Regions from separate parts of the Streptomyces sp. E-08 genome, predicted to be linked through region 1. Evidence: riboswitches for the same ligand, from Rfam matches in the RefSeq annotation. Region 1 holds a riboswitch; each other region holds the start of a gene.
The links. Region 1 has a riboswitch for S-adenosylmethionine ahead of ACN9MM_RS11245 (aminotransferase class V-fold PLP-dependent enzyme). Riboswitches for the same ligand answer to the same signal wherever they lie in the genome.
Positions count from the first base shown of each region.

Region 2: linked by a shared signal. The riboswitch ahead of ACN9MM_RS38565 (IclR family transcriptional regulator) and the one ahead of ACN9MM_RS11245 (aminotransferase class V-fold PLP-dependent enzyme) in region 1 are both predicted to bind S-adenosylmethionine.
Region 3: linked by a shared signal. The riboswitch ahead of thrC (threonine synthase) and the one ahead of ACN9MM_RS11245 (aminotransferase class V-fold PLP-dependent enzyme) in region 1 are both predicted to bind S-adenosylmethionine.

Region 1 is NZ_CP183971.1:2,458,539-2,466,179, forward strand. Features, by position in the region: gene ACN9MM_RS11225 (NYN domain-containing protein) at 1-939, opposite strand, end outside; gene ACN9MM_RS11230 (hypothetical protein) at 973-1,215, opposite strand; gene ACN9MM_RS11235 (rhomboid family intramembrane serine protease) at 1,376-2,110, shown strand; gene ACN9MM_RS11240 (Lrp/AsnC family transcriptional regulator) at 2,107-2,388, shown strand; gene ACN9MM_RS11245 (aminotransferase class V-fold PLP-dependent enzyme) at 2,461-3,861, opposite strand; SAM riboswitch class IV at 4,045-4,160, opposite strand; gene trpD (anthranilate phosphoribosyltransferase) at 4,248-5,312, opposite strand; gene ACN9MM_RS11255 (cytochrome b) at 5,451-7,073, opposite strand; gene ACN9MM_RS11260 (Rieske 2Fe-2S domain-containing protein) at 7,070-7,641, opposite strand, start outside.
Region 2 is NZ_CP183971.1:8,421,451-8,429,091, reverse strand. Features, by position in the region: gene ACN9MM_RS38590 (cytochrome P450) at 1-903, opposite strand, end outside; gene ACN9MM_RS38585 (NAD(P)/FAD-dependent oxidoreductase) at 928-2,352, opposite strand; gene ACN9MM_RS38580 (ferredoxin) at 2,309-2,539, opposite strand; gene ACN9MM_RS38575 (hypothetical protein) at 2,768-3,406, opposite strand; gene ACN9MM_RS38570 (hypothetical protein) at 3,754-4,410, opposite strand; SAM riboswitch class I at 4,796-4,937, shown strand; gene ACN9MM_RS38565 (IclR family transcriptional regulator) at 5,126-5,848, shown strand; gene ACN9MM_RS38560 (class I SAM-dependent DNA methyltransferase) at 5,907-6,677, shown strand; gene ACN9MM_RS38555 (oxygenase MpaB family protein) at 6,718-7,581, opposite strand.
Region 3 is NZ_CP183971.1:4,709,018-4,716,658, reverse strand. Features, by position in the region: gene ACN9MM_RS21775 (hypothetical protein) at 1-1,473, shown strand, start outside; gene groL (chaperonin GroEL) at 1,579-3,207, opposite strand; gene ACN9MM_RS21765 (cold-shock protein) at 3,516-3,719, opposite strand; gene ACN9MM_RS21760 (MoaD/ThiS family protein) at 4,108-4,386, opposite strand; gene thrC (threonine synthase) at 4,425-5,732, opposite strand; SAM riboswitch class I at 5,726-5,872, opposite strand; gene ACN9MM_RS21750 (glucosyl-3-phosphoglycerate synthase) at 6,022-6,990, shown strand; gene ACN9MM_RS21745 (DUF11 domain-containing protein) at 7,029-7,641, shown strand, end outside.

The sequences.
Region 1 (7,641 bases):
CAGTGCCCGCGCCGCGATGTCCTTCGGGGACATCCGCCCCGGCTCCACCGCGTCCACGGTGTCCGCCGGGTGCACCGAGACGGGCGGCAGCGCGAGTTCGCGCCGCAGCCCCTGCGCCGCGTCGAGGACCGTGTCGAGCAGCAGCCGCAGCCGCATGTCCTCCACCGAGCGCCCCTCGCGGGCGGTCCTGCGGCTGGCCTCCAGGGCCGCCTCGACCTCGCCGAGCCGGGCCCTGAGCCGCCGCGTCTCGCTCTCGGCGGCCGACACCTGCGTCGCCGACTCCGCGCGCGCGGCCTCGATCTCGCCCTGGACCTTGCGCAGCGCCGCCTCGCCGCGCTTGACGTCGCTCTGGGCGCTGCGCAGCTTGCGCTGAAGCGATTCCGCTTCCCTGCGGGCGGTGTCCAGGTCGCGCCGGAGCTGCTCGGTCTCGCCCCGGGAGCGGTCCTGGGCGGCGGCGAGCTCCTCGCGCAGCCGCTCCAGCTCGCGCCGTCCGGCCTCGTCGGCCCGCTCGGCGTCGGCCCGCTGGGCCTCCTCGCCGGCGGCGGCGACCAGCTTGACCCAGCCGGGCGGGCGCAGCACATAGGCGGCCGCCGCCACGTCGACGGGGTCGGCGGCCGCGGGCGGGGTGCCGGTCTCCACGGCCCCGGCCAGCTCGGGCTGGCCCTGCTTGAACCGTTCGCCGATCCGCTGCCGGAAGAGCGGGTCGCTCTCCAGCGCGGCGGCCATCGCGTTGCCGGCGAACTTGGCCCGCCGGCTCGCGGTGAAGCGGGCGTACTGCCGCAGGGGTCCGGGCAGCTCCGCGACGGTCAGCCCGCCGAAGGCGTCCGCGACCAGCGCGACGACCCGCCGCCGTACGCCTTCCGGCAGCGGGTGGTCGAGCGTCTCGGCAGCGTCACCTGCCGCGCCGGCCGGCTCACCACCGTGCGCGGGCTGCTCCACGATCCGTCACCCCTATGTCGTCCGCGCCGTCCCTCAGGAGGCGGCGCCCGGCCTGTCCACCAGTTCGATCTGGTCCACCGCGTTGCACCAGCGGCAGCGGACCGACTCGATGGTCTCACTGACCACCTGCCGCTCCTCGACCGTCGGGTCTCCTGCGAGGTCCAGATGGACGTACTCCACGACCTTGGAGGAGCGGGTCACGTCGAAGCGGGTCAGATTGCCGCAGAGCGTGCAGCGCCAGCGGGTCTCGTCGGTCGGCAGGGGAACCGTCGTCATCGGTGCCGTCCTTCTTCCTGTTGCGTGGTACCAGGTGCGGGAGCCGCGGTGCGCCGTCGAACTGCGGTCGGTGGTGCCCGTAACACTAAGGCCTCGCGGGGAGGGCGGGACACGGCGAGGCACTCTGTCCACTTCGGCCCCGGTACGCCATGATCTGTCCATGATCGACTGGCGAGGCGCGGCGCTCGGGGCCTGGCGGGGCACCCGCGGCGGACCCACCGTGACGTACGCACTGATCGCCGCCTGCTGCCTGCTCTTCGTGATCAGCCCGGTCTCCGGACTCAGCCCCGGGTACGGCACGGGCGACGAGCTCCTGGCGGCCCAGGGCGCCTACTTCCGCCGCTGGGGCGTCGTCCCCGCCGAGCTGATGAGCGGCGACTCCAGGGCCCTGCTCACCCCGCTGACCGCGCTCTTCGTCCACGGCAGCTGGCTCCACCTGCTGGGAAACATGCTGTTCCTGTACGTCTTCGGCGCGATGGCCGAGGAACGCATGGGGCCCGTCGAGTTCTGCCTCTTCTACCTGGGGACCGGCTATGTCGCCCTGCTCGGGTACGCGGTGGCGCACGCGGACAGCGAGCAGACCCTGGTCGGCGCCTCCGGGGCGATCTCCGCGGTGCTCGGGGCGTTCCTCTTCCTCTTCCCGCGCTCCCGGGTCACGAGCCTCTTCCCCTTCCTGTTCTTCCTGCCGCTGCGCTTCCCCGCCTGGATCGTGCTGATCTTCTGGTTCACGCTCCAGTGGATGGCCGCGCGGGCGGCGGGCGCCGGACCCGGCGTCGCCTACCTGGCCCACGTCGTGGGCTTCTCCGTCGGCTTCCTCTACGCCTGGGGGCGCTTCCGCGGTGGGGATAGAGTGAAAGTCCCAGCCGCGGCGACCGAGGGAGAAAGCCAGCCGTGATCACCGCGATCGTGCTCATCAAGACCAGCGTGGACCGCATTCCCGAGATCGCCGAGTCGATCGCCGCGCTCGACAGCGTCAGCGAGGTCTTCTCGGTCACCGGAACATACGACCTGATCGCCATGGTCCGGGTCCCGCGCCACGACGACCTCGCCGACGTCATCCCCGGCCGCATCAGCAAGATTCCGGGCGTCGAGGCCACGGACACGCACGTCGCGTTCCGGACGTACTCCCAGCACGACCTGGAGGCGGCCTTCGCCATCGGCCTGGAGTCCTGACACCGCGCACCCGAGCACGACCGAAGGGGGCCTCCCGACCGGGAGGCCCCCTTCACCCGTACGAGTGACCGATCAGCCGCGGTCCGGGACGCAGCGGCCGTCCTCGGTGCGGTACTTCCACTGCGCGCCGTCCCGGACGAGCTCCTTCACGGCGCCGACGAACCGCTCCACGTGCTCGTCCGGCGTACCGGCGCCGAAGCTCACCCGGATGGCGTTGAGCGAACGCTCCCCCGGGGCGGCCTCCGGCGCACCGCACTCGCCCGGGTCCTGCGGGTCGCTGCCGAGCAGGGTGCGGACCAGCGGGTGGGCGCAGAAGAGGCCGTCGCGGACGCCGATGCCGTACTCGGCGGAGAGCGCGGCGGCGAAGTGGGAGCTGTTCCAGCCCTCCACGACGAAGGAGATGACGCCCACGCGGGGCGCGTCGTCGCCGAAGAGCGAGAGCACCCGCACCTCGGGCACCTCGGCCAGGCCCGCGCGGACGGTGTCGATCAGGTGCCGCTCGCGGGCGACGAGGGAGTCGAAGCCGGCCTCGGTGAGCGCCTTGCAGGCGGAGGCGATCGAGTAGACGCCGATGACGTTCGGCGAACCGGCCTCGTGCCGGGCCGCGGTGGTGTGCCACTCCACGTCCACACCACCGTCGGCCCGGCGTGCCACCTTGCGGGAGGCGCCGCCGCCCGCGAGGTAGGGCTCGGAATCCTGGAGCCAGTCGGCGCGGCCGGCGAGGACGCCGGAGCCGAAGGGCGCGTACAGCTTGTGCCCGGAGAAGGCGACCCAGTCCACGTCGAGCTCGCGCACGGAGACCGGGTGGTGGGGGGCGAGCTGGGCGGCGTCGAGCACGATCCGGGCACCGTGGGCGTGCGCGGCGGCGGCGAGCTCCTTCACCGGCCACAGCTCACCGGTGACGTTGGAGGCGCCGGTGACGCAGACCAGGGCGGGACCGTACGGGTCGCGGTCGGCGAGGGCGCGCTCCAGGGTCGCGACGGCCTGCTCCGGGGTGCGCGGCGCGTTGAGGTAGGTGACGCGGGCGTCCCTCCAGGGCAGCAGCGAGGCGTGGTGCTCGGTCTCGAAGACGAAGACCTGGCAGCCGGCCGGGATCGTGGCGGCGAGCAGGTTCAGCGAGTCGGTGGTGGAGCGGGTGAAGACGACCTGGTCGCCGGGGCGGCAGTCGAGGAACTCGGCGACGGTGACGCGGCTGTTCTCGAAGAGGTCGGTGGAGAGCTGGGAGAGGTAGCCGGCGCCGCGGTGCACGCTGCCGTAGTAGGGGGCGTAGGCGGCCACGTCGTCCCAGACCCGCTGGAGCGCCGGTGCGCTGGCCGCGTAGTCGAGCGCCGCGTAGGTCACCTCGCCGCCGGTGACGAGCGGGACGGTGACGTCCCGGCCGAGGACCGGCAGCGGGGCGTCGCAGCAGGGTTCGGCGGAGTCTGCGGCAGTGTCGACGGTGGCTACGGTGGCGGCGTTCGGGCGTGCGGACATAGCGGTGTCTCCCGGCATGAAAGGGGCGCGAAAAGGCGTGAAGGGGCCCGCAGGGCAGCGCGAACGAAGGGTGCCGCGTACGGGTGAAGGGTGGAGAGAGGGGGCCTGAAGGGCCCTAACGCATTCGCTTGCTCACGAGACAACGCTCCCTAGAGGACCAAGGACCCCAGGGTGACGCGCAGGGGTCCGCGCTTGCCGCAGGCTTCTGCCGTACGGCCTGGTCTTCACCCGGGGCACCCCGCCACGGACGGAGGGTTGCCGGACAGCCGGCCGGGGCCTTGCAGCTGTCACTCATGACCTGTTCCAGAACCTATGCCAGTCGATCAGGACGCCGCAACCCCGTCCCGGCATCCGGGACGGGGTCGACATACGCCGTTCACACAGGCTCAGGCGTTGCTGGCGGCGATCCAGCGCTCCAGGGTGCGGTGGGCCGCGCCGGAGTCGATCGACTCGGCCGCCTTCGCGATGCCCGCGGCGAGTTGCTCCACGAGGGTGCCCGCTCCGGGCTCCAGGGCGGTGAGCGCCGCCGCCGCGTTGAGCAGCACCGCGTCCCGTACCGGACCGGTCTCCCCCGCGAGCAGCCGGCGCGCCACGTCGGCGTTGTACGAGGCGTCGGCGCCGCGCAGCGCCTCCAGGGGGACGAGCTCGATGCCGACGTCGCGCGGGTCGAAGCGCTCCTCGGTGACGCCGCCGTCCTTGACCACCCAGACGCGGGAGGTGGAGGTGGTGGTCAGCTCGTCCAGGCCGTCGTCGCCGCGGAAGACGAGGGCCGAGTTGCCGCGCTCGGCGAAGACCCCGGCGACGACGGGCGCCATGCGCGGGTCGGCGACGCCGACGGCCTGGGCCCGCACCTTGGCGGGGTTGGTCAGCGGGCCGAGGACGTTGAAGGTGGTCCGGATGCCCAGCTGGCCGCGGGCCGCGGCGACGTGCCGCAGCGAGGGGTGGAACCGCACGGCGAAGCACATGGTGATGCCGGCCTCCTCGGCCACCTCGGCGACCCGGCGCGGGGTCAGGTCGAGGTTGATGCCGAGCTTCTCCAGGACGTCGGAGGAACCGGAGGCGGAGGACGCGGCCCGGTTGCCGTGCTTGACGACCTTGGCGCCCGTGCCGGCGACCACGATCGAGGCCATGGTGGAGATGTTGACCGTCTTGGCGCCGTCGCCGCCGGTGCCGACGATGTCGACGGCGGGGCCCGGCACCTCGATCACGTTGGCGTGCGCGTACATGGTCCGGACGAGGCCGGTGATCTCCTGCACGGTCTCGCCCTTGGCGCGCAGCGCCACCATGAAGCCGGCGATCTGCGCGTCGGTCGCCTCGCCGCTCATGATCAGGTCCATCGCCCAGGCGGTGTCGTCGGCGGAGAGGTCCCTGCCGTCGAGCAGGCCGTTCAGCAGGACGGGCCAGGAGCGGCCCGCCGTGGTAGGTCCTCCAGCGGGGGTCGCAGCGCTCATGGCAGCTCCTGGTCTGTTGCGTGCGCAATAGGTGACGGCTTAACCCTATCGACCTCCGGGGACGGCAAAGAGCCCCGTCCATCGAATGGACGGGGCTCTCGCCGTGGCGACCTTCAGCTGGTCAGGTGTTCAAGGTGATCAGTGGTGGCCGTGGCCGCTCTGGATCTCCTTGTACTCCTCGACCGTGGGCTTGGCGATCTGGCTGTCGTCGCCGTAGTAGCCCTTGTTGAGCTTGACCCGCAGCTTCTCCATGCGGCCGATCTTGCGCTCCACGCCGTTCTCGTCGACGGCCGGCGGCAGCTCCGCGGCGTCGTACTGCTCGTGCGCCGTGAGGCGGTGCAGCTCGCCCTGGCTGAGCGGCTCGTGGACCTCGACGAACTCACCGTGCGGCAGGCGCTTGATGATGCCCGACTCGCGGCCGTGCAGCACCTTGTCCTTGTCGCGGCGCTGGAGGCCGAGGCAGATCCGCTTCGTGGCGACGAACGCGATGACCGGACCGGCGAAGAAGAAGATCCGCACGAACCAGGTGATCGAGTTGAGCGACAGGTGGAAGTGGGTCGCCCAGAGGTCGTTTCCACCACCCACGAGCATGATCATGTACGCGGTGATCCAGGCGACACCGAAGGCGGTGCGCGTCGGAGCGTTGCGCGGGCGCTGCGCGATGTGGTGCTCGCGCTTGTCGCCGGTGATCCACGACTCGATGAACGGGTAGACCGCGATGGCCGCGAGGACCGCCGGGAAGATCGCCAGCGGGATCATCACGCCGAGGACCAGCGTGTGGCCCCACAGGTTGATCTCCCAGCCCGGCATGACACGGATCAGACCCTCGGCGAAGCCCATGTACCAGTCGGGCTGGGCGCCGGTGGACACCTGGTCCGGACGGTACGGGCCGATGGCCCAGATCGGGTTGATCGAGGCGATCGCCGCGATGACCGCGATGACACCGAAGACCAGGAAGAAGAAGCCTCCGGCCTTCGCCATGTACACGGGCAGCAGCGGCATGCCGACGACGTTGTTGTTCGTGCGGCCGGGGCCGGCGAACTGCGTGTGCTTGTGGACGAACACCAGGATGAGGTGGGCGACCACGAGGCCCAGCATGATGCCGGGGAGCAGCAGCACGTGCGCCGAGTAGAACCGGGCGACGAAGTCGCCGCCGGGGAACTCGCCGCCGAACAGGAACATCGACAGGTACGTGCCGAGGACCGGCACGGACAGGATCGCGCCCTGCATGAAGCGGACACCGGTGCCGGAGAGCAGGTCGTCCGGGAGCGAGTAACCGGTGAAGCCGGTGAACATGCCCAGGAAGAACAGCAGGAAGCCGAACAGCCAGTTGATCTCACGCGGCTTGCGGAACGCGCCGGTGAAGAACACGCGCATCATGTGCACGAACATGCCGGCGAGGAAGATCAGCGCCGCCCAGTGGTGGATCTGCCGGATGAGCAGACCACCGCGCACCTCGAAGGAGATGTGCATGGTCGAGTTGAACGCCTCGGACATCAGCTGTCCCTGGAGCGGGACGTACGGTCCGACGTACTCCACCTCGTTCATCGACGGGTGGAAGAACATCGTCAGATAGACGCCCGTCAGGATGATGATGAGGAAGCTGTAGAGGCAGACCTCGCCCAGCATGAAGGACCAGTGGTCCGGGAAGATCTTCCGCATGTTGGCCTTGGCCAGCGTGTAGATCCCCAGGCGGCCGTCGGCCCAGTCCGCGACCCGCTCACCGGCGGGTGCTTTCTTTGATTCCGTCACGGTGCTCATCCGCGCTCCCAGAAGGCAGGACCGACGGGCTCGTCGAAGTCGCCGAGCGCCTCCAGGAAGCCCTTGTCGTTCACGCCGATCCGCAGCTGCGGGAGGGCGTGACCGGCCGGGCCGAAGATGACGCGGGCGCCGTCGGAGAGGTCGAAGGTGGACTGGTGGCACGGGCAGAGCACGTGGTGCGTCTGCTGCTCGTACAGGGAGATCGGGCAGCCCACGTGGGTGCAGATCTTCGAGAACGCGACGATGCCCTGGTGGGACCACTCGAGCTCGCGCTTGTCCTTGATGTCCTCCGGCTGGATCCGGACGATCATCAGGGCGGCCTTGGCGATCTCGGTCTGGAAGTGCTCGTCGTGCTCCGAGAGGCCCTCGGGCATCGCGAAGGTCAGCGAGCCGACCGCGACGTCCTCGGGACGCAGCGGCTCGTGCGTGTTCATGTTGATGAGCTGGAGCCCCTTGGTCCACAGCGTGGTCCGGAGCTTCTTCTCGGGCAGCGGGCCCATGTCACGCAGCAGGACGATGCCGGAGAGCGGTACGAGCGACAGCGCGCCGAACATCGTGTTGCGGATGA
Region 2 (7,641 bases), 6.0 Mb from region 1:
GGTGGTGCGCCCCGGAAGCAGCTGCACCGGCGGCTCGAAGCGGAGCAGTTCCTCGACGATGGGCACGGCCAGGCGCGGCTCGGTCCGCAGGCGCTGGAGGACGTCGGGATTGCGCAGCAGGGTCAGTATTCCGTTGGTGATGAGGTTGACCGTGGTCTCGTGCCCCGCGATCAGGAGCAGGGCCGCCGTGCTGAGGAGTTCCATCGTGGTCATGGGACCGTCCTCGCCCTTGGCCGTCGCCAGCTGGGAGAGCATGTCGTCCCCGGGGTTCTTGCGGCGCTCCTCGATCAGGCCCGCCAGGTACATCCCCAGTTCCATCCGGGCCTCGTGCGCACCCTTGCCGCGCTCGGCGGCATCGCCGTCCGGGTCGGGGTCCAGGCTGGCGGCGAGGGTGTCCGCCCAGGTGTGGAAGCGTGCCTCGTCCTCCCGCGGCACTCCGAGCAGCCTGCAGATCACCGTCACCGGGAACGGGTAGGAGAACTCCTCCACCAGGTCGATCCGGCCCGGGTCGGCGAGGCCGTCGATGAGGCCGTCGACGATGTCGCGGAGCTCCGGGCGCATGCCGTCGACCCGGTGCGGGGAGTGCGGCGGGCCGAAGTGCCGGTTCGTCATGCGTCGCATGCGGTCGTGTTCCGGCGGGTCGAGTCGTAGGAAGCTCGGCGGCAGGGCGCTCTCCTCGGCGGACGACTCCGCCAGCGGGTCGGCGCCGCCGGACGCCTGGTTGCGGGCGTCGGAGCTGATCCGGGGATCGTGGAGAAGGCTGCGGATCTCGTAGTAGGTGCTGATCACGTACGGGCCGTCGGCTCCGTGATGGACCGGTGTCCTCCGCAGCTCTTCGTAGATCGGGTACGGGTCGGCCCGGTTGGCGTAGTCCAGGATCTGGTGCAGCAGGGTTTGCGTCATGGCAGGTCCTTGTGGCCGTGCGGGTCAGTGCGCGGGGGTGAACGTGATCCGGCGGTCGGCCGGCGAGTATCCGCTGAGGGTCACGGTGGGGCCGTGGCTGGGGACCGAGGGGTCCGGGAAGTCCGCGTCCATCGGACGTTGTCCGTCCGCGTGCCGGTCGACCGTGGGGAACTGCGGCGGGAACGGCGCGGTGCTCTCGATGAGTTCCTTGTAGAACGGCAGCCACCGGCCGTGGTCGAAGGAGACGGCGCCGATGACGCGCCCCTGGTATCCGTAGACGCCGACGAACCGACGGCTGTCCAGTGAGCCCTGCGAGATCAGGATCTCCGTCGCCATCGACGGCACTCCGACCGACTTGATGTTGACGCCGAACTGGGAGGACCAGAAGGCCGGCACGTCCATGTGCGGCAGTCGGTCGATGCTCGCGCTGAGCATGTTGTGTGCCGCGATCTCCGCCTGGGCGACGGCGTTGCCCCAGTGCTCCAGTGACAGGAACTGGTACCCGAAGAGGGGGTGGGGGGTGCGGGCGACGTCGCCCGCGGCGTAGATGTCGTCGGTGACGATTCCGCGGATGTCGAAGGCCCGGCACCCGGCGTCGCAGGCGATGCCGCGGGGCCCGGCGCCGAGCCCGGAACCGTACAGCCATTCGGTGTTACGGAGGGCGCCGAGCGAGACGACCACCACGTCGGTCTCCACGGTGGAGCCGTCAGACAGGTGCGCGGCACGCACCCGCCCGGAGGCGTCGCCCTCCAGGGCGGTCACCATGACCCCGCACCGCAGGTCCACGCCGTGCTCGCGCTGGAGGCCGCCGGCCACCGCAGCGACGACTCCGCCGAGTGCGCCGACCAGGGGTGCGGCGCCCCGTTCGGCGACGGTGACGGGGAGGCCGCGTTCGCGGCAGGCGGAGGCGACCTCCGAACCGGCGAACCCTCCGCCGATGACGAGGACCCGTTTGGGTCCCTCGTCGAGGCGCCGGGCGAGTGCGGCGCCGTGGGCGCGGGTGCGCAGCACGAAGACGCCGTCGAGTTCCGCCTCCTCCTCCCGCGGCCACGGGCGCGCCCGGACACCGGTGGCGATCAGCAGACGGTCGTACGGCACCTCGTCGCCGTCGGCCAGCCGCACCGTCCTCGCGGCCATGTCCAGGCCGGTGGCGGGAACGCCGAGCCGCCAGGTCGCGTCGACGGACCGGAGCCGGGGCAGCGCGGTGCGATCGGCGCGCGCCCTGCCCAGGAGCACCCCCTTGGACAGCGGGGGCCGGTCGTACGGTTCCCAGGGCTCGTCGCCGATCATGGTCAGAGACCCGGCGAAGCCCTTGGCCCGCAGGGTCTCGGCAGCCCGCAGGCCTGCCAGCGAGGCGCCGACGACGACGATGCGGCCCTCGCGTTTGAGCTGGTCCAAGGCTCCGTCACCGAGCACCGGGCACCGCCTCGGCCGGTTCGTCCACGGCATCGACGAGGATGGCCTGTACGGGGCAGGCCGCGGCGGCCTGGGCCAGCTTCTCGCGCAGTGCCTCTTCGGCGTCGGGGTCGGGGTCGTACAGCAGGGCCTCGTCGCCGTGCATGGTGAAGATCTCGGGAGCGAGGAACGCGCACTGCGCGTATCCCTGGCAGCGGTTCAGATCGACGGCAATGCTCACCACGGGATCGGTCCTCTCCAATGGCCCGGTAAGCCCCCTGCGTCCACTCTCGTCGGCCGGGAGGTCCACTGCGATGGGGAGCGGACCGATCGAGTGAGCGGCGCGATCGGGTCGGCGGGGCGATCGGGTGAGCGGGGTGATTGGTGAGCGAGGCCATCGGATGAGCGGGGTGATCTGGTGAGCGAGGCCATCGGGTGAGCGGGACGTGCGGTGCGCGGTCCGGCCCGATCAGGTCGAGGTGGCGGGCCGCGACGCGGCGGGGTGCCGGCCCCACAGGATGTTCAGGCTGAGTACCAGCACCCAGGCCGGGAAGACCAGCTCCGACCAGGGAACACTCGCTCCCACCACGAGCAGCGTCAGGCCCGCCAGGTAGCCGACGACGGTCAGTGGGCGCGGGAGGATGCCGATCCGGTGGCCGATGGTCGAGGTCGTGATGACGAACACCGCTGCCATCCGCATGGCGTAGGTGGTCAGCAGGGCGTAGGCGACGTCGCGGCCGAAGGAAGAGCCCTGCGCGCCCTCATCGATCGTGCTCCAGGCCGCCGCCGCGGCGCCGTAGAGCGTGGCGACGAAGACCAGACCGCTGCCGAGGAAGACCGTGGAGACGAACTTGTCCTCACGGTCGCCTCCCTGCTCGCGCAGGGCGCCCATGAACCACAGGAACGCGATGCCTGCGAAGGGGATCAGTTCCAGCGCCGTCCGCACGGCGCTCCGCTGCCCCGCGTCCACGGTCGCTCCGGCGCCGTCGACGCCGCTCGGCAGGGCGACCCGTACCAGGACGATCGCCGTGGCCGTCAGGATCGCGAACACCGCTCCCGCCACCCCGGCGGCCCACCGCGTCGCGAGGCGCTTGTGCTTCCGCTCCATGCTCTCCCACTTCCTGCCTGCGCTTCCTTCGTCCAGACACCCGTGGTCGCGGAACGCGCGCCACTGGAGTCACCCGGGAGGAAAAGCTCGGTGCGCCATACAGGCCATGGTTGGGGCGAGTCGTCGTGGTAGGGGAGGCGGGACGGCGACCGCCCGTGCGGGCCGGGATCCGCCGACGGCCCGCCCTCCGGTCTGCCGGTGGGCGGGCCGCTGCGGAGGCCGGTTCGCTGCGACGGTCACTCGCCGTCGGCGCCCTGCCGCGTGATCCGGGCCGGGACGCGCAGGGTCCGCCGGGGCGGCCGACCGGTCAGGCGGTCAGGCGGCCCTCTGGTCGGGCGGTCGGCGGCTCAGCCGGTCACCGTGATCTGCTGGGACGGGTCCGTGGTGTCGCTGAGCTGGTACGTGGCGCTGAAGGTCGCGGACTGGTTGCCGGTCGGGCAGAGGAAGCCACCCGTGGCGGTCGCGGGGACGGGGGCGTTGGCGATCGCCAGCTGGGACGGGGTGCCGTTGGCCCAGCTTCCGTTGACGGCGGTGGGTCCGGCCGGCGACGCGGTGATGGTGCAGCTGGCGAGGCCGCTGGTCTTGAGGACGACGCCGCCCTTGGGGATGGTGAAGCCGCCGGTGGCGGGGGCGCCGTTCTGGAGGGAGAGCGTCCAGGGGCCGTTGGTGGCGTTGCTCGTGATGGTCACGTTCACGCCGAAGATGCTGGTGCTGCAGCCGCTGAAGCTGGGCGGGTTGACGGGGACGGAGACGGGGCCCGCGGCGTTGTGGTTGCCGGGGGCTGCGGGGACGGCGTTGTTGGCTCCGCTCGTCGGTACGGAGGCGGAGACGGTGCAGGTCATCGTGGTCGACCCGGCGACGAAGGTGGCCTTGCCGGTGAGCTTGGCGGCGAAGGAGTGGCCGGCAGGTAAGACGGTGGTGGAGGCGGCCTGCGTGCCGTTGGCCCCGAAGGCGAGGGCTCCGGCGGCGGCGAGGCCGGTGAGGGAGACGAGCAGCTTGGACATGAGTTCTCCTCGGTGATCGACGGTGGGGTGCGAGGAGGTGCGGGTCGTCGCATGGTGCGGTGCGCGGGGTGCTGTCGAGCGGGGTGCGTACGTGTGGTGCGTGGGGGAACCGCGCAAAGTGACTTGAGAGTAGAACCGGCCGGTAGGGGTGTCCAGGCAAGATTCTCGCCACTCCTGACGGAACGTCAGATGAGTTGACCCGACTCGGACTTGACACCGAGGGAGCCGGAGGCGGGATCCCGGCGCCGACGGTCCGGCACTGTCACCCCCACTGACTCCTCTTGGGCACCCGGGGGTGGTGTCGCGCACCGCCCGCCTGACCCGCCGCTCGCCTGAAGAGGAGGCCGGTGGCAGGTGGCCGCGGGAGTCTTGTATGGTTCTCCGCGAATCATCCAGAGGGGTGGAGGGACCGGCCCTACGAAGCCCCGGCAACTCCCCGATCGACTCGGCGCTCCATGTTCGCGCCGCGCCGTAGGGATCAGTGCCAACTCCGGCCTGCGCCAACGTGGCGTGGGAAAAGATGAGGAGACACGGTGCTCTCTGTGCTGTCCTTCGCCCTGGCTCTGCCTGTCCCGGGCATTCCGCGTACCCATCTCGTGATCGCCGCGGCATATCGGCCGACCTTTTCGGCTCTTCCCCGCTGAGCATTCCCACCTTCCCTGCGTGAGATCGCCGCGAGTCTTCGCGCGCGACCGAGACTGGAGTACCCCTTTTCATGGACATTTCGGATATTTCTAGTGGTGTGGGCGTCCTCGACAAGGCCGCGGTGATCCTCGGTGCGCTGGCGGCAGGCCCGGCCACTCTGGCGGGACTGGTCTCGTCCACCGGTCTGTCACGGCCCACGGCCCATCGGCTCGCCATCGCACTCGAGCGCCACCGTCTGGTCGCCAGGGACGTACAGGGCCGCTTCGTCCTCGGCCCTCGCCTTGCCGAGCTCTCGGCTGCCGCGGACGAGGACTGCCTGCTGACCGCAGCCGGTCCGGTCCTCACCTCCCTTCGGGACGCCACTGGCGAGAGTGCGCAGCTCTACCGCCGCCAGGGCGAGATGCGCGTCTGCGTCGCCGCAGCCGAGCGGACGTCCGGCCTGCGCGACATCGTGCCGGTGGGGTCCACGCTCCCCATGAAGGTCGGCTCCGCCGCCCAGGTCCTGCTGGCCTGGGAGGAACCCGAGCGCTTCTACCAGGGCCTGCAAGGTGCTCGCTTCACGGCCACCGCCCTCAGTGGCGTACGGCGCCGGGGCTGGGCCCAGTCGATCGGTGAGCGCGAGCCCGGAATGGCCTCCGTCTCGGCGCCGGTCCGCGGCCCGTCCGACCGCGTCGTGGCCGCCGTCACGGTCACCGGCCCGATCCAGCGCCTCACCCGACAGCCCGGCGCCCGGCTCGCGAAGGCCGCCGTCGCCGCGGCCGACCGCCTCACCGAAGTCGTCTCCCACGCATGACCCTGGTGAGCGCATATCGGTCGACAGCGACGCCCCGCGCCGGGCAGAGTGGCCGGCCGTGACAAGCAGTGAGCTGTGGACCCGCGCGACCGCCGACCGCTACGACGCCGAGGAGACCGAGATGTCCTCGGCCGCCGTCCTCGGACCGACTCTCGCCTTCCTCGCCGACCTCGCCGGAGACGGCCAGGCACTGGAGTTCGCCATCGGAACCGGACGCGTGGGCGTCCCGCTCCGGGAACGTGGCGTGCCGGTGACGGGCATCGAACTCTCCGAGCACATGGCGGCCGTTCTCCGGCGCAAGGTCGACGCCGACGCCCTGCCGGTGACCATCGGGGACATGGCCGTGACCGTCGTCCCCGGGGAATTCTCCCTGGTCTATCTCGTCTACAACACCATCACGAACCTGCTCACGCAGGACGAGCAGGTCGAGTGCTTCCGCAACGCCGCGCGTCACCTGGCACCCGGAGGCCGGTTCGTCATCGAACTGGGCGTACCGCCCCTGCGGTTGCTGCCGCCGGGCCAGGTCGCGGTGCCGTTCGACGTCTCCGAGCGACACCTCGGCTTCGACACCTTCGACCTCGTCGAGCAGATCCTCGTCTCGCACCATTTCACGAGCGACGGCCACACGAGCGACAGCTGTACGAACGACAACGCAGGCGGCCGCTACCGCCGGGACAGTTCCCGGCACCGGTACGCATGGCCGGCGGAGCTCGACCTGATGGCACGGATCGCCGGACTGGAGCTGGAGCGTCGCGTCGCGGACTGGGACGGAACACCTTTCGTCCAGGACTCCCCGAAGCACATCTCCGTGTGGCGCAAGCCCGCCTGAGGGCTCCCGAGGCACGGCCGCACGTCAGGGTACGTACCGGTCATCGATCGGTATCTGCGGAGGGAAGCGGCGGCGTCACCCAGCGGATCGCCGCCGTGACCGCCAGACCGCCGGGTCGCGCGAAACGGCGGAGGAACCGGATCCGACGGGGCACCGGCACAAGGTCCTGGGCCCACGACGGCAAGAGGTCCACGGCGGCTGCCGCCAGCAGGAGGTAGGGCAGGCGGGCCGGCCACGGCAGAGGCGGTGACACCAGCAGGTACCGGGCCGTCGCCGACGACTCGTCCGTCGCCTCCAGCTCGCGGCGCCGGCTGCCGAGAGCTGCGACGAGACCGGCACGGGTCTCCGGCGGGTCGGTGACGCCCAGCCGCACGGCGACCGACGCCATGTCCTCGACGTACGCGTCCTGTTGCCCGCCGGTCAGCGGATGCAGGCCGTAGCGTCGATGAGCCTCCAGGAAGCAGTACGTCTCGGCCATGTGCACCCAGGACAACAACGACGGATCGGAAGCACGGTAGGGCACTCCGCCCGCCGTGCGCCCGGTCACCCTCGCGTGCACCCCGCGCACCCGCTCCACCGCCCGCTCGGCATCCCGCGCCGTGCCGAACGTGGTCTCCGCCAGGAAGGTACTGGTCCGCTGCAGGCGGCCCCACGGATCACCGCGGAAACCCGAGTGCGCCCAGACAGCCGCCATGGCGACAGGGTGCAGGGACTGGAGCAGAAGCGCGGCAAGGCCGCCGACGTACATCGAGGCATCGGCGTGCACGGTCCGCACCGGCCTGTCCGGAGCGAACCAGCGCGGCCCCGGTGTGTCATGGATGCGGGCGCGCTTCCGGTGTGCCGCCGGACCGGCCACGCGCCGCAGGAGCGCATCGCCTGCCTTCGTACGCAGCCTTCCGAGCAGGGGCACCGCGATCGCGCTCCTCTCCTGGGCTTCTCCGGTGACACACCCAGCCCTCTGGGC
Region 3 (7,641 bases), 2.3 Mb from region 1:
GTCACCGCCGTCTCGGCCCGGATCCGGCAGGGCGACACCGTCCTCGCCGACATCCCGTCGCTCACCCCCGGACCCACCTGGGACCCGACACAGGCCGCCACCTACCGGCTGCCCGCCGAGGCCACCCTGAAGCTCGTCGAGGACGGCGGCACCCTCCCGTCCCTCGGGACGTACGCCATCGACGTCACCGCCACCGACTCGCTCGGCAACAAGCTCACCCGCACGGACGCCGGCCGGCTCGACTTCCGGCTGCGGCCGGACCTCGTCTCCTTCGGCGTGGGCGTCCCCGCCTGGGACGACCGCAACGCCCGCCCCCAGGGCAACCTGAGCGCCGTCCAGCCCGGCTCCGGGGACATCGTGCCGCTCCCGGACCGCACGGTCACCGTCCGGCGCGACGACGCGGCCGACGAGACCCCCCGGACCCTCGTCACCTCCGCCGCCGGCGACTTCGCCGGCGCGCCGTACGCCGTCACCGGCACCGGTGACTCCTTCACCGCCTCGTTCGCCGAGGACAGCGCCGAGGTGCACGGCAGCGTCAGCGCCTCGCGGCAGGTCTGGGAGTACAAGCCGCTCCGCGCGACGGCCACCGCCGCCGCCGACCGGAAGCGGGCGCTCACCGGCGAGACCGTCACCGTGACCGGACGCCTCACCGACCCGGCCGCCGCGGGCGCGCCGCTCGCCGACCAGCCCGTCCGCGTGGCCTTCGGTCCGCAGATCAGAACCCTGCGCACGGGCGCGGACGGCCGGTTCACCGCGAAGCTCCTCGCCACGGCCGGCTCCGGCCAGTACGAGTGGGAGGTCACCTCGGGCGACCCGTTCCTGAGCTTCGACCGGCTCTCGGGCCCGCTCGCCGTCCCCCTGGAGTCCCGCCTCGACCTCCGCGGCGCGTCGCTGTCCGCCGACGGCACGCTCTCGGTGTCCCTCGAACTCCGCGCGCGGTACGCGCCGGACATCTCCATGTCCCAGCAGAACGTGCAGCTGGAGCAGTCCGTCGACGGCGGCTGGAAGCGCGTCCCGCTCCGGGAGACGTCGCTGTCCTGGGAGCGGATCTCGCTCCTTGCGAAGGGCAGCCGGGGCGGCTGGTTCCGGGTCCGTCACCTGACGACCGACGAGCTCGCCGGGGTCACCTCGCCCTCCTTCCGGCTCGTCCGCAACGACACCCGGATCGTCTCGCTGAACGCGGGTCCCGAGCCCGTCGCCAAGAACGGGTACGTGACCGTCACCGGCGGGCTCCAGCACTACTGGGACGGCGCCTGGCGTGCGTACGGGAACGCGCCGGTGGTGCTGCAGTTCCAGCCGAAGGGCTCGCGGACCTGGAACACCGTGGCCTCCGGCCGCTCCGGCTCCACCGGCAAGGTCTCCCTCAGGGCGAAGGCGGGCGCCGACGGCTCCTGGCGGATCCACTGCTTCGGTGACTACCGGCACTTCAACTCCCCGGCCTCGGCCGGCGGGGACTACGTCGACGTGCGCTGAGCCCGTCCCGTGAAACGCCCGAGGGCGGCACCCCCTGGTGGGGGTGCCGCCCTCGTTCGCGTGCGCGAGCTGCGCGTTCAGCGATGAACCACCGATCCGTCAGGATCAGAAGTCCATGTCACCGCCCGGCATGCCGCCGCCGGCCGGCGCGGCGGCCTTCTCCGGCTTGTCGGCGATGACGGCCTCGGTGGTGAGGAACAGCGCGGCGATCGACGCGGCGTTCTGCAGCGCGGAGCGCGTGACCTTCGCCGGGTCGATGATGCCCTCGGCGATGAGGTCGACGTACTCGTTGGTCGCGGCGTTCAGGCCGTGGCCGACGGGCAGGTTGCGGACCTTCTCCGCCACGACGCCGCCCTCGAGGCCGGCGTTGACGGCGATCTGCTTCAGCGGGGCCTCGAGGGCCAGCTTGACGATGTTGGCACCGGTGGCCTCGTCGCCCGCCAGGTCGGCCTCGAGCTTCTCGAAGACGCTCGACGCCTGGAGCAGGGCCACGCCACCGCCGGCGACGATGCCCTCCTCGACGGCCGCCTTCGCGTTGCGAACGGCGTCCTCGATGCGGTGCTTGCGCTCCTTGAGCTCGACCTCGGTCGCGGCACCGGCCTTGATGACGGCCACGCCGCCGGCCAGCTTCGCGAGGCGCTCCTGGAGCTTCTCGCGGTCGTAGTCCGAGTCGGAGTTCTCGATCTCGGCGCGGATCTGGTTCACGCGACCGGCGACCTGCTCGCTGTCACCGGCACCGTCGACGATGGTGGTCTCGTCCTTGGTGATGACGACCTTGCGGGCGCGGCCGAGCAGGTCCAGGCCCGCGTTCTCGAGCTTGAGGCCGACCTCCTCGGAGATGACCGTGCCGCCCGTGAGGATGGCGATGTCGTTCAGCATGGCCTTGCGGCGGTCGCCGAAGCCCGGGGCCTTGACCGCGACGGACTTGAAGGTGCCGCGGATCTTGTTGACGACCAGGGTCGACAGGGCCTCGCCCTCGACGTCCTCGGCGATGATCAGCAGCGGCTTGCCCGACTGCATGACCTTCTCCAGGAGCGGAAGGAGGTCCTTCACGGAGGAGATCTTGGAGTTGACGATCAGGAGGTACGGGTCGTCGAGCGACGACTCCATGCGCTCCATGTCGGTGGCGAAGTACGCCGAGATGTAGCCCTTGTCGAAGCGCATGCCCTCGGTGAGCTCCAGCTCCAGACCGAAGGTCTGGGACTCCTCGACGGTGATGACGCCTTCCTTGCCGACCTTGTCCATCGCCTCGGCGATGAGCTCGCCGATCTGGGTGTCGGCGGCGGAGATGGAGGCCGTGGAAGCGATCTGCTCCTTGGTCTCGACATCCTTCGCCTGCTCGAGCAGGGCGCCGGAGACGGCCTCGACGGCCTTCTCGATACCGCGCTTGAGGGCCATCGGGTTGGCACCGGCGGCGACGTTGCGGAGGCCCTCGCGGACGAGCGCCTGGGCGAGAACGGTGGCGGTGGTCGTACCGTCGCCGGCGACGTCGTCCGTCTTCTTGGCGACTTCCTTGACCAGCTCGGCGCCGATCTTCTCGTACGGGTCCTCGAGCTCGATCTCCTTGGCGATGGAGACACCATCGTTGGTGATCGTGGGGGCGCCCCACTTCTTCTCGAGGACGACGTTGCGGCCCTTCGGGCCGAGGGTGACCTTGACGGCGTCAGCGAGCTGGTTCATGCCGCGCTCGAGACCGCGCCGGGCCTCCTCGTCGAACGCGATGATCTTGGCCATGTGAAGTGGTCCTCCCGGACATGGGGTGGATAACGCTCCAGGACCGCGCCGACGCCCGCGACGGACGGCCTGCGTGCCCGGCGGTTCCTTGCCCCACCTGGCCGCGGGCCTCGTCTGCCCGATCCTCGTAAGCACTCTCACCTTCCGAGTGCTAACGCCAATGATTAGCACTCGACCCATGCGAGTGCAAGCGACTCTCGTGGATCGGGCACCTCGCGGACGAGGTTCGGGAACGCACGAGGGGTCCGCATCCCCTCAGGGATGCGGACCCCTCGACGGCGTTGCGTCGGTGGCCGATCGCGCCGCGCTCAGACGGCGAGCTTGACCATGTCCGCCTGCGGACCCTTCTGGCCCTGCGAGATCTCGAACTCGACCCGCTGGCCCTCTTCGAGGCTGCGGTAGCCATCCATCTGGATCGCGCTGTAGTGGACGAAAACATCCGCACCACCGTCTACCGCGATGAAGCCGTAGCCCTTCTCCGCGTTGAACCACTTGACGGTGCCCTGAGCCATGCCTAACTCCCCTATTACTGGCCCTTGCGCGGGACCCGCACCTCGCGGACCCGGGTCAGACCCTGCGCCGGAACGCGTCGACCGCCGCTGAATGTATCTGCCCAACTGCCCTCTGCAACAGGTCATTCGACCGAGAATTCTGGGCGTCCCGGAAAGGGGAATTGGGGATAATCCCCGGAATTACGGGGCAAGTCGGGCCCGGCAAAGCGCGCAGAACGTACACAACGCGCAGGCACTTTGGCTGCTTCTTGTCGTGCGGGGACGCATTCTCATATGCGGCCGGCATGAGCAGCGGAGGGGACTTCCCCAACTCTACCTCGCTCAACCATGCAGAATTGCCCCCTCCGCTTATCGCGCGGAAGGGGCAATTCGTACCGACGGGTAAGGCTCAGCAGCCTCCGGCGACGGCCGGGATGATCGAGACGCCCGCGCCGGCCGGGGTGGCCGTCTCCAGGCCCTGCTCGAAGCGCACGTCGTCGTCGTTGACGTAGACGTTGACGAAGCGGCGCAGCTTGCCCTGGTCGTCCAGGACGCGGGCGGCGATGCCCGTGTGGTTCTTCTCCAGGTCCGCGATGACCTCGGCGAGGGTCGCGCCCTCGGCCTGGACCTCGGACTGCCCGCCCGTGTAGGTGCGGAGGATGGTGGGGATGCGGACGTTCACGGCCATGTCTTCGGAACCTTTCGGTGGGCCAGGAGGGGACGGACTCAGACGGCCAGGCCGGCGTCGCGGAACGCCTCCAGGCTCGGGCGGATGGTGACGGTCGCCTGAGAGGTGTCGGCCACCGCGTCCAGGGTCTTGAGTCCGTCGCCGGTGTTGAGGACGACGGTGGTGAGGTCCGGGTCGATGAGACCGGCCTCGACGAGCTTCTTGGTGACGCCGACGGTCACGCCGCCCGCGGTCTCCGCGAAGATGCCCTCGGTGCGGGCGAGGATCTTGATGGCCTCGACGACCTGCTCGTCGTTCACGTCCTCCACGGCGCCGCCGGTGCGGCGGGCGATGTCGAGGACGTACGGGCCGTCGGCCGGGTTGCCGATCGCGAGCGACTTGGCGATCGTGTTCGGCTTCTGCGGGCGGACGACGTCGTGACCGGCCTTGAAGGCGGCGGAGACCGGGGAGCAGCCCTCGGCCTGGGCGCCGAAGATCTTGTACGGCTTGTCCTCGACGAGGCCCAGCTTGATGAGCTCCTGCAGGCCCTTGTCGATCTTGGTGAGCTGGGAGCCGGAGGCGATCGGGATGACGAGCTGGTCGGGGATGACCCAGCCGAGCTGCTCGCAGATCTCGTACGCGAGCGTCTTGGAGCCCTCGCCGTAGTACGGGCGGAGGTTGACGTTCACGAAGCCCCAGCCCTCGCCGAGCGGGTCGCCGATGAGCTCGGAGCAGAAGCGGTTGACGTCGTCGTAGTTGCCCTCGATGGCGACGAGGTCACCGCCGTAGACACCGGCCATGACGACCTTGCCCTGCTCCAGGTCGTGCGGGATGAACACGCAGGAGCGGAAGCCGGCGCGGGCGGCGGCGGCGCCGACGGCGCCGGCCAGGTTGCCGGTGGAGGAGCAGGAGAGGGTGGTGAAGCCGAAGGCGCGGGCGGCTTCGAGCGCCTGGGCGACGACCCGGTCCTTGAAGGAGTGGGTCGGGTTGCCGGAGTCGTCCTTGACGAAGAGCTTGCCGGGGGCGACGCCGATCGCGGCGGCGAGGTTGTCGGCCCGGACGAGCTTGGTCCAGCCGGGGTTCAGGTTCGGCTTCTCGGCGACGTCGGCGGGGACGGGCAGCAGCGGGGCGTAGCGCCAGATGTTGGCGGGGCCGGCCTCGATCTGCTTGCGCAGCGCCTCGGGGTCACCGGTGGGGAGGTCGTACGCGACTTCGAGCGGTCCGAAGCAGAGTTCGCAGGCGAAGATCGGGCCGAGCGGGAAGACTTCACCGCATTCGCGACAGGAAAGCCCGGACGCGGGACCGAGGTCGACGTTGGTGGGTGCGACGGTCTGAACAGCCATGGAGGCGAGGCCCTTTCTCCTCATCTTTCCCATGACGAATTTTTCGCCATGAGACGGATTTGGCACCTTCCCTAGTCGGGGACCTCGCTGGAGGACGAGACGAACCGACTGGAGGGTTGCCGGGGCTTCAACGGGCCGTTTCCCTCTGCCCCTCTGGATGAGCGGTATTCGATTGTGAAGCGCGGTGGACTTTCGTTCCTGCGCTCCGACGCGGGCGGCACCCCGACGTGCATCGGGCATCCGCGTTGTTCAAGACTGTAACCGAAGGCCCGGAACCCTGGACCGGCCGTCCGAACCGCGAGATGGAGATCACGTGCTGGAAGAGGTGGAGCGCTGGCTGGACCGGCGGTCCTGGTCCGTGGCGGACCGGCCGCTGGAGCGGATCCTCGCCGCCAAGCGGAACACGAGGGTCAGCGTCGTCCTGCCCGCGCTGAACGAGGAGGCGACGGTCGGGGACATCGTCTCCGTGATCCGGCGCGAGCTGATGACCGAGGCGGTGCCGCTCGTCGACGAGCTGGTGGTGATCGACTCGGGCTCCACGGACCGTACGGCGGAGGTGGCGGCGGCGGCCGGCGCGCGGGTGGTCGCGCGGGACGCGATACTCCCCCGCATACCGGCGGTCCCCGGCAAGGGCGAGGTGCTCTGGCGGTCACTGATGGTGACGAGCGGGGACGTCGTGTGCTTCGTGGACGCGGACCTGCGGGACTTCTCGGCGGACTTCGTGACGGGGATCGTGGGCCCGCTGCTCACCGACCCGGACGTGGACTTCGTGAAGGCGATGTACGACCGCCCCTTCGGGGCCGAACCCGACGGGCTCGCCTCCGGCAGGACCCCTGCCCAGGGCGGCCGGGTCACCGAACTGGTGGCCCGCCCGCTCCTCAACCTGCACTGGCCGCAGCTGGCGGGCTTCGTGCAGCCGCTGGGCGGCGAGTACGCGGCGCGGCGCTCGCTGCTCGAACGGCTGCCGTTCCCGGTCGGTTACGGAGTGGAGCTGGGGCTGCTCGTGGACGCCCTGCACACGGTGGGCCTGGACGCGCTCGCCCAGGTGGACGTGGGCGTGCGCAAGCACCGGCACCAGGACGGTCTCGCGCTGGGCCGGATGGCGGCGGCGATCTACCGGACGGCGCAGCTGCGGCTGTCGCGGGGGCACCTGGTCCGGCCGAGGCTGACGCAGTTCGAGCGGGGCGAGAAGGGCTTCGAGCCGCGGACGTACGCGGTGGACACCGAGGAGCGGCCGCCGATGGCCGAGATCACGGAGTACGCGCAGCGCCGCGTGGCGTGACGCCCCATGATGATCCGTTTTGCATAAATTGCCCTTTTATGCGCTTCAGACAACATCACCTGGGCAGGGTGCTCGCGGCCATCGGGCTCACGGCGGGCTCGCTCGCGGCCGCGGTGGCCGCCCCGGCCGCCGCGGACGTGATCGAGCCCTTCGGCAAGCGGTACGACGCGTCGCTGTACGGCGACTTCACCACGATCGGCAACACGGTCATGGGCTGCCCGGACGCCCCGGCGGACCTGGCGGCGCGCTGCGCGACGGCGGCGTCGGGCCAGGGCTCGGACGACAACAACACCTTCGTGATGCGGCGGATCGACGCGGCGGGCACCGGGAACGCCGGCTTCGGCTCCAGCACCGGCCACGTGAGGATCCCGGCGGGCGCCGAGGTGGCGTACGCGCGCCTCTTCTGGGGCGGCAACGACGGCACGTACAGGGGCCCGGGCGGCGCCCTGCTGAAGCGCTGCGACCTCTCCGGCGCGGACGTCGGGCGGTCCCCCGGCGACCCGACGACGACGGCCCCGGTGATCAGGGTCGGGGCCGGGGCGGCGGCCCCGGTCTCGATCGACAGCATGGTCGCCGACCCGGCCGACACCGGCGGCCCGCACTACTACACGGGCGAGTCCGACGTGACGGCCGCCTTCGCGGGCGTCTCGG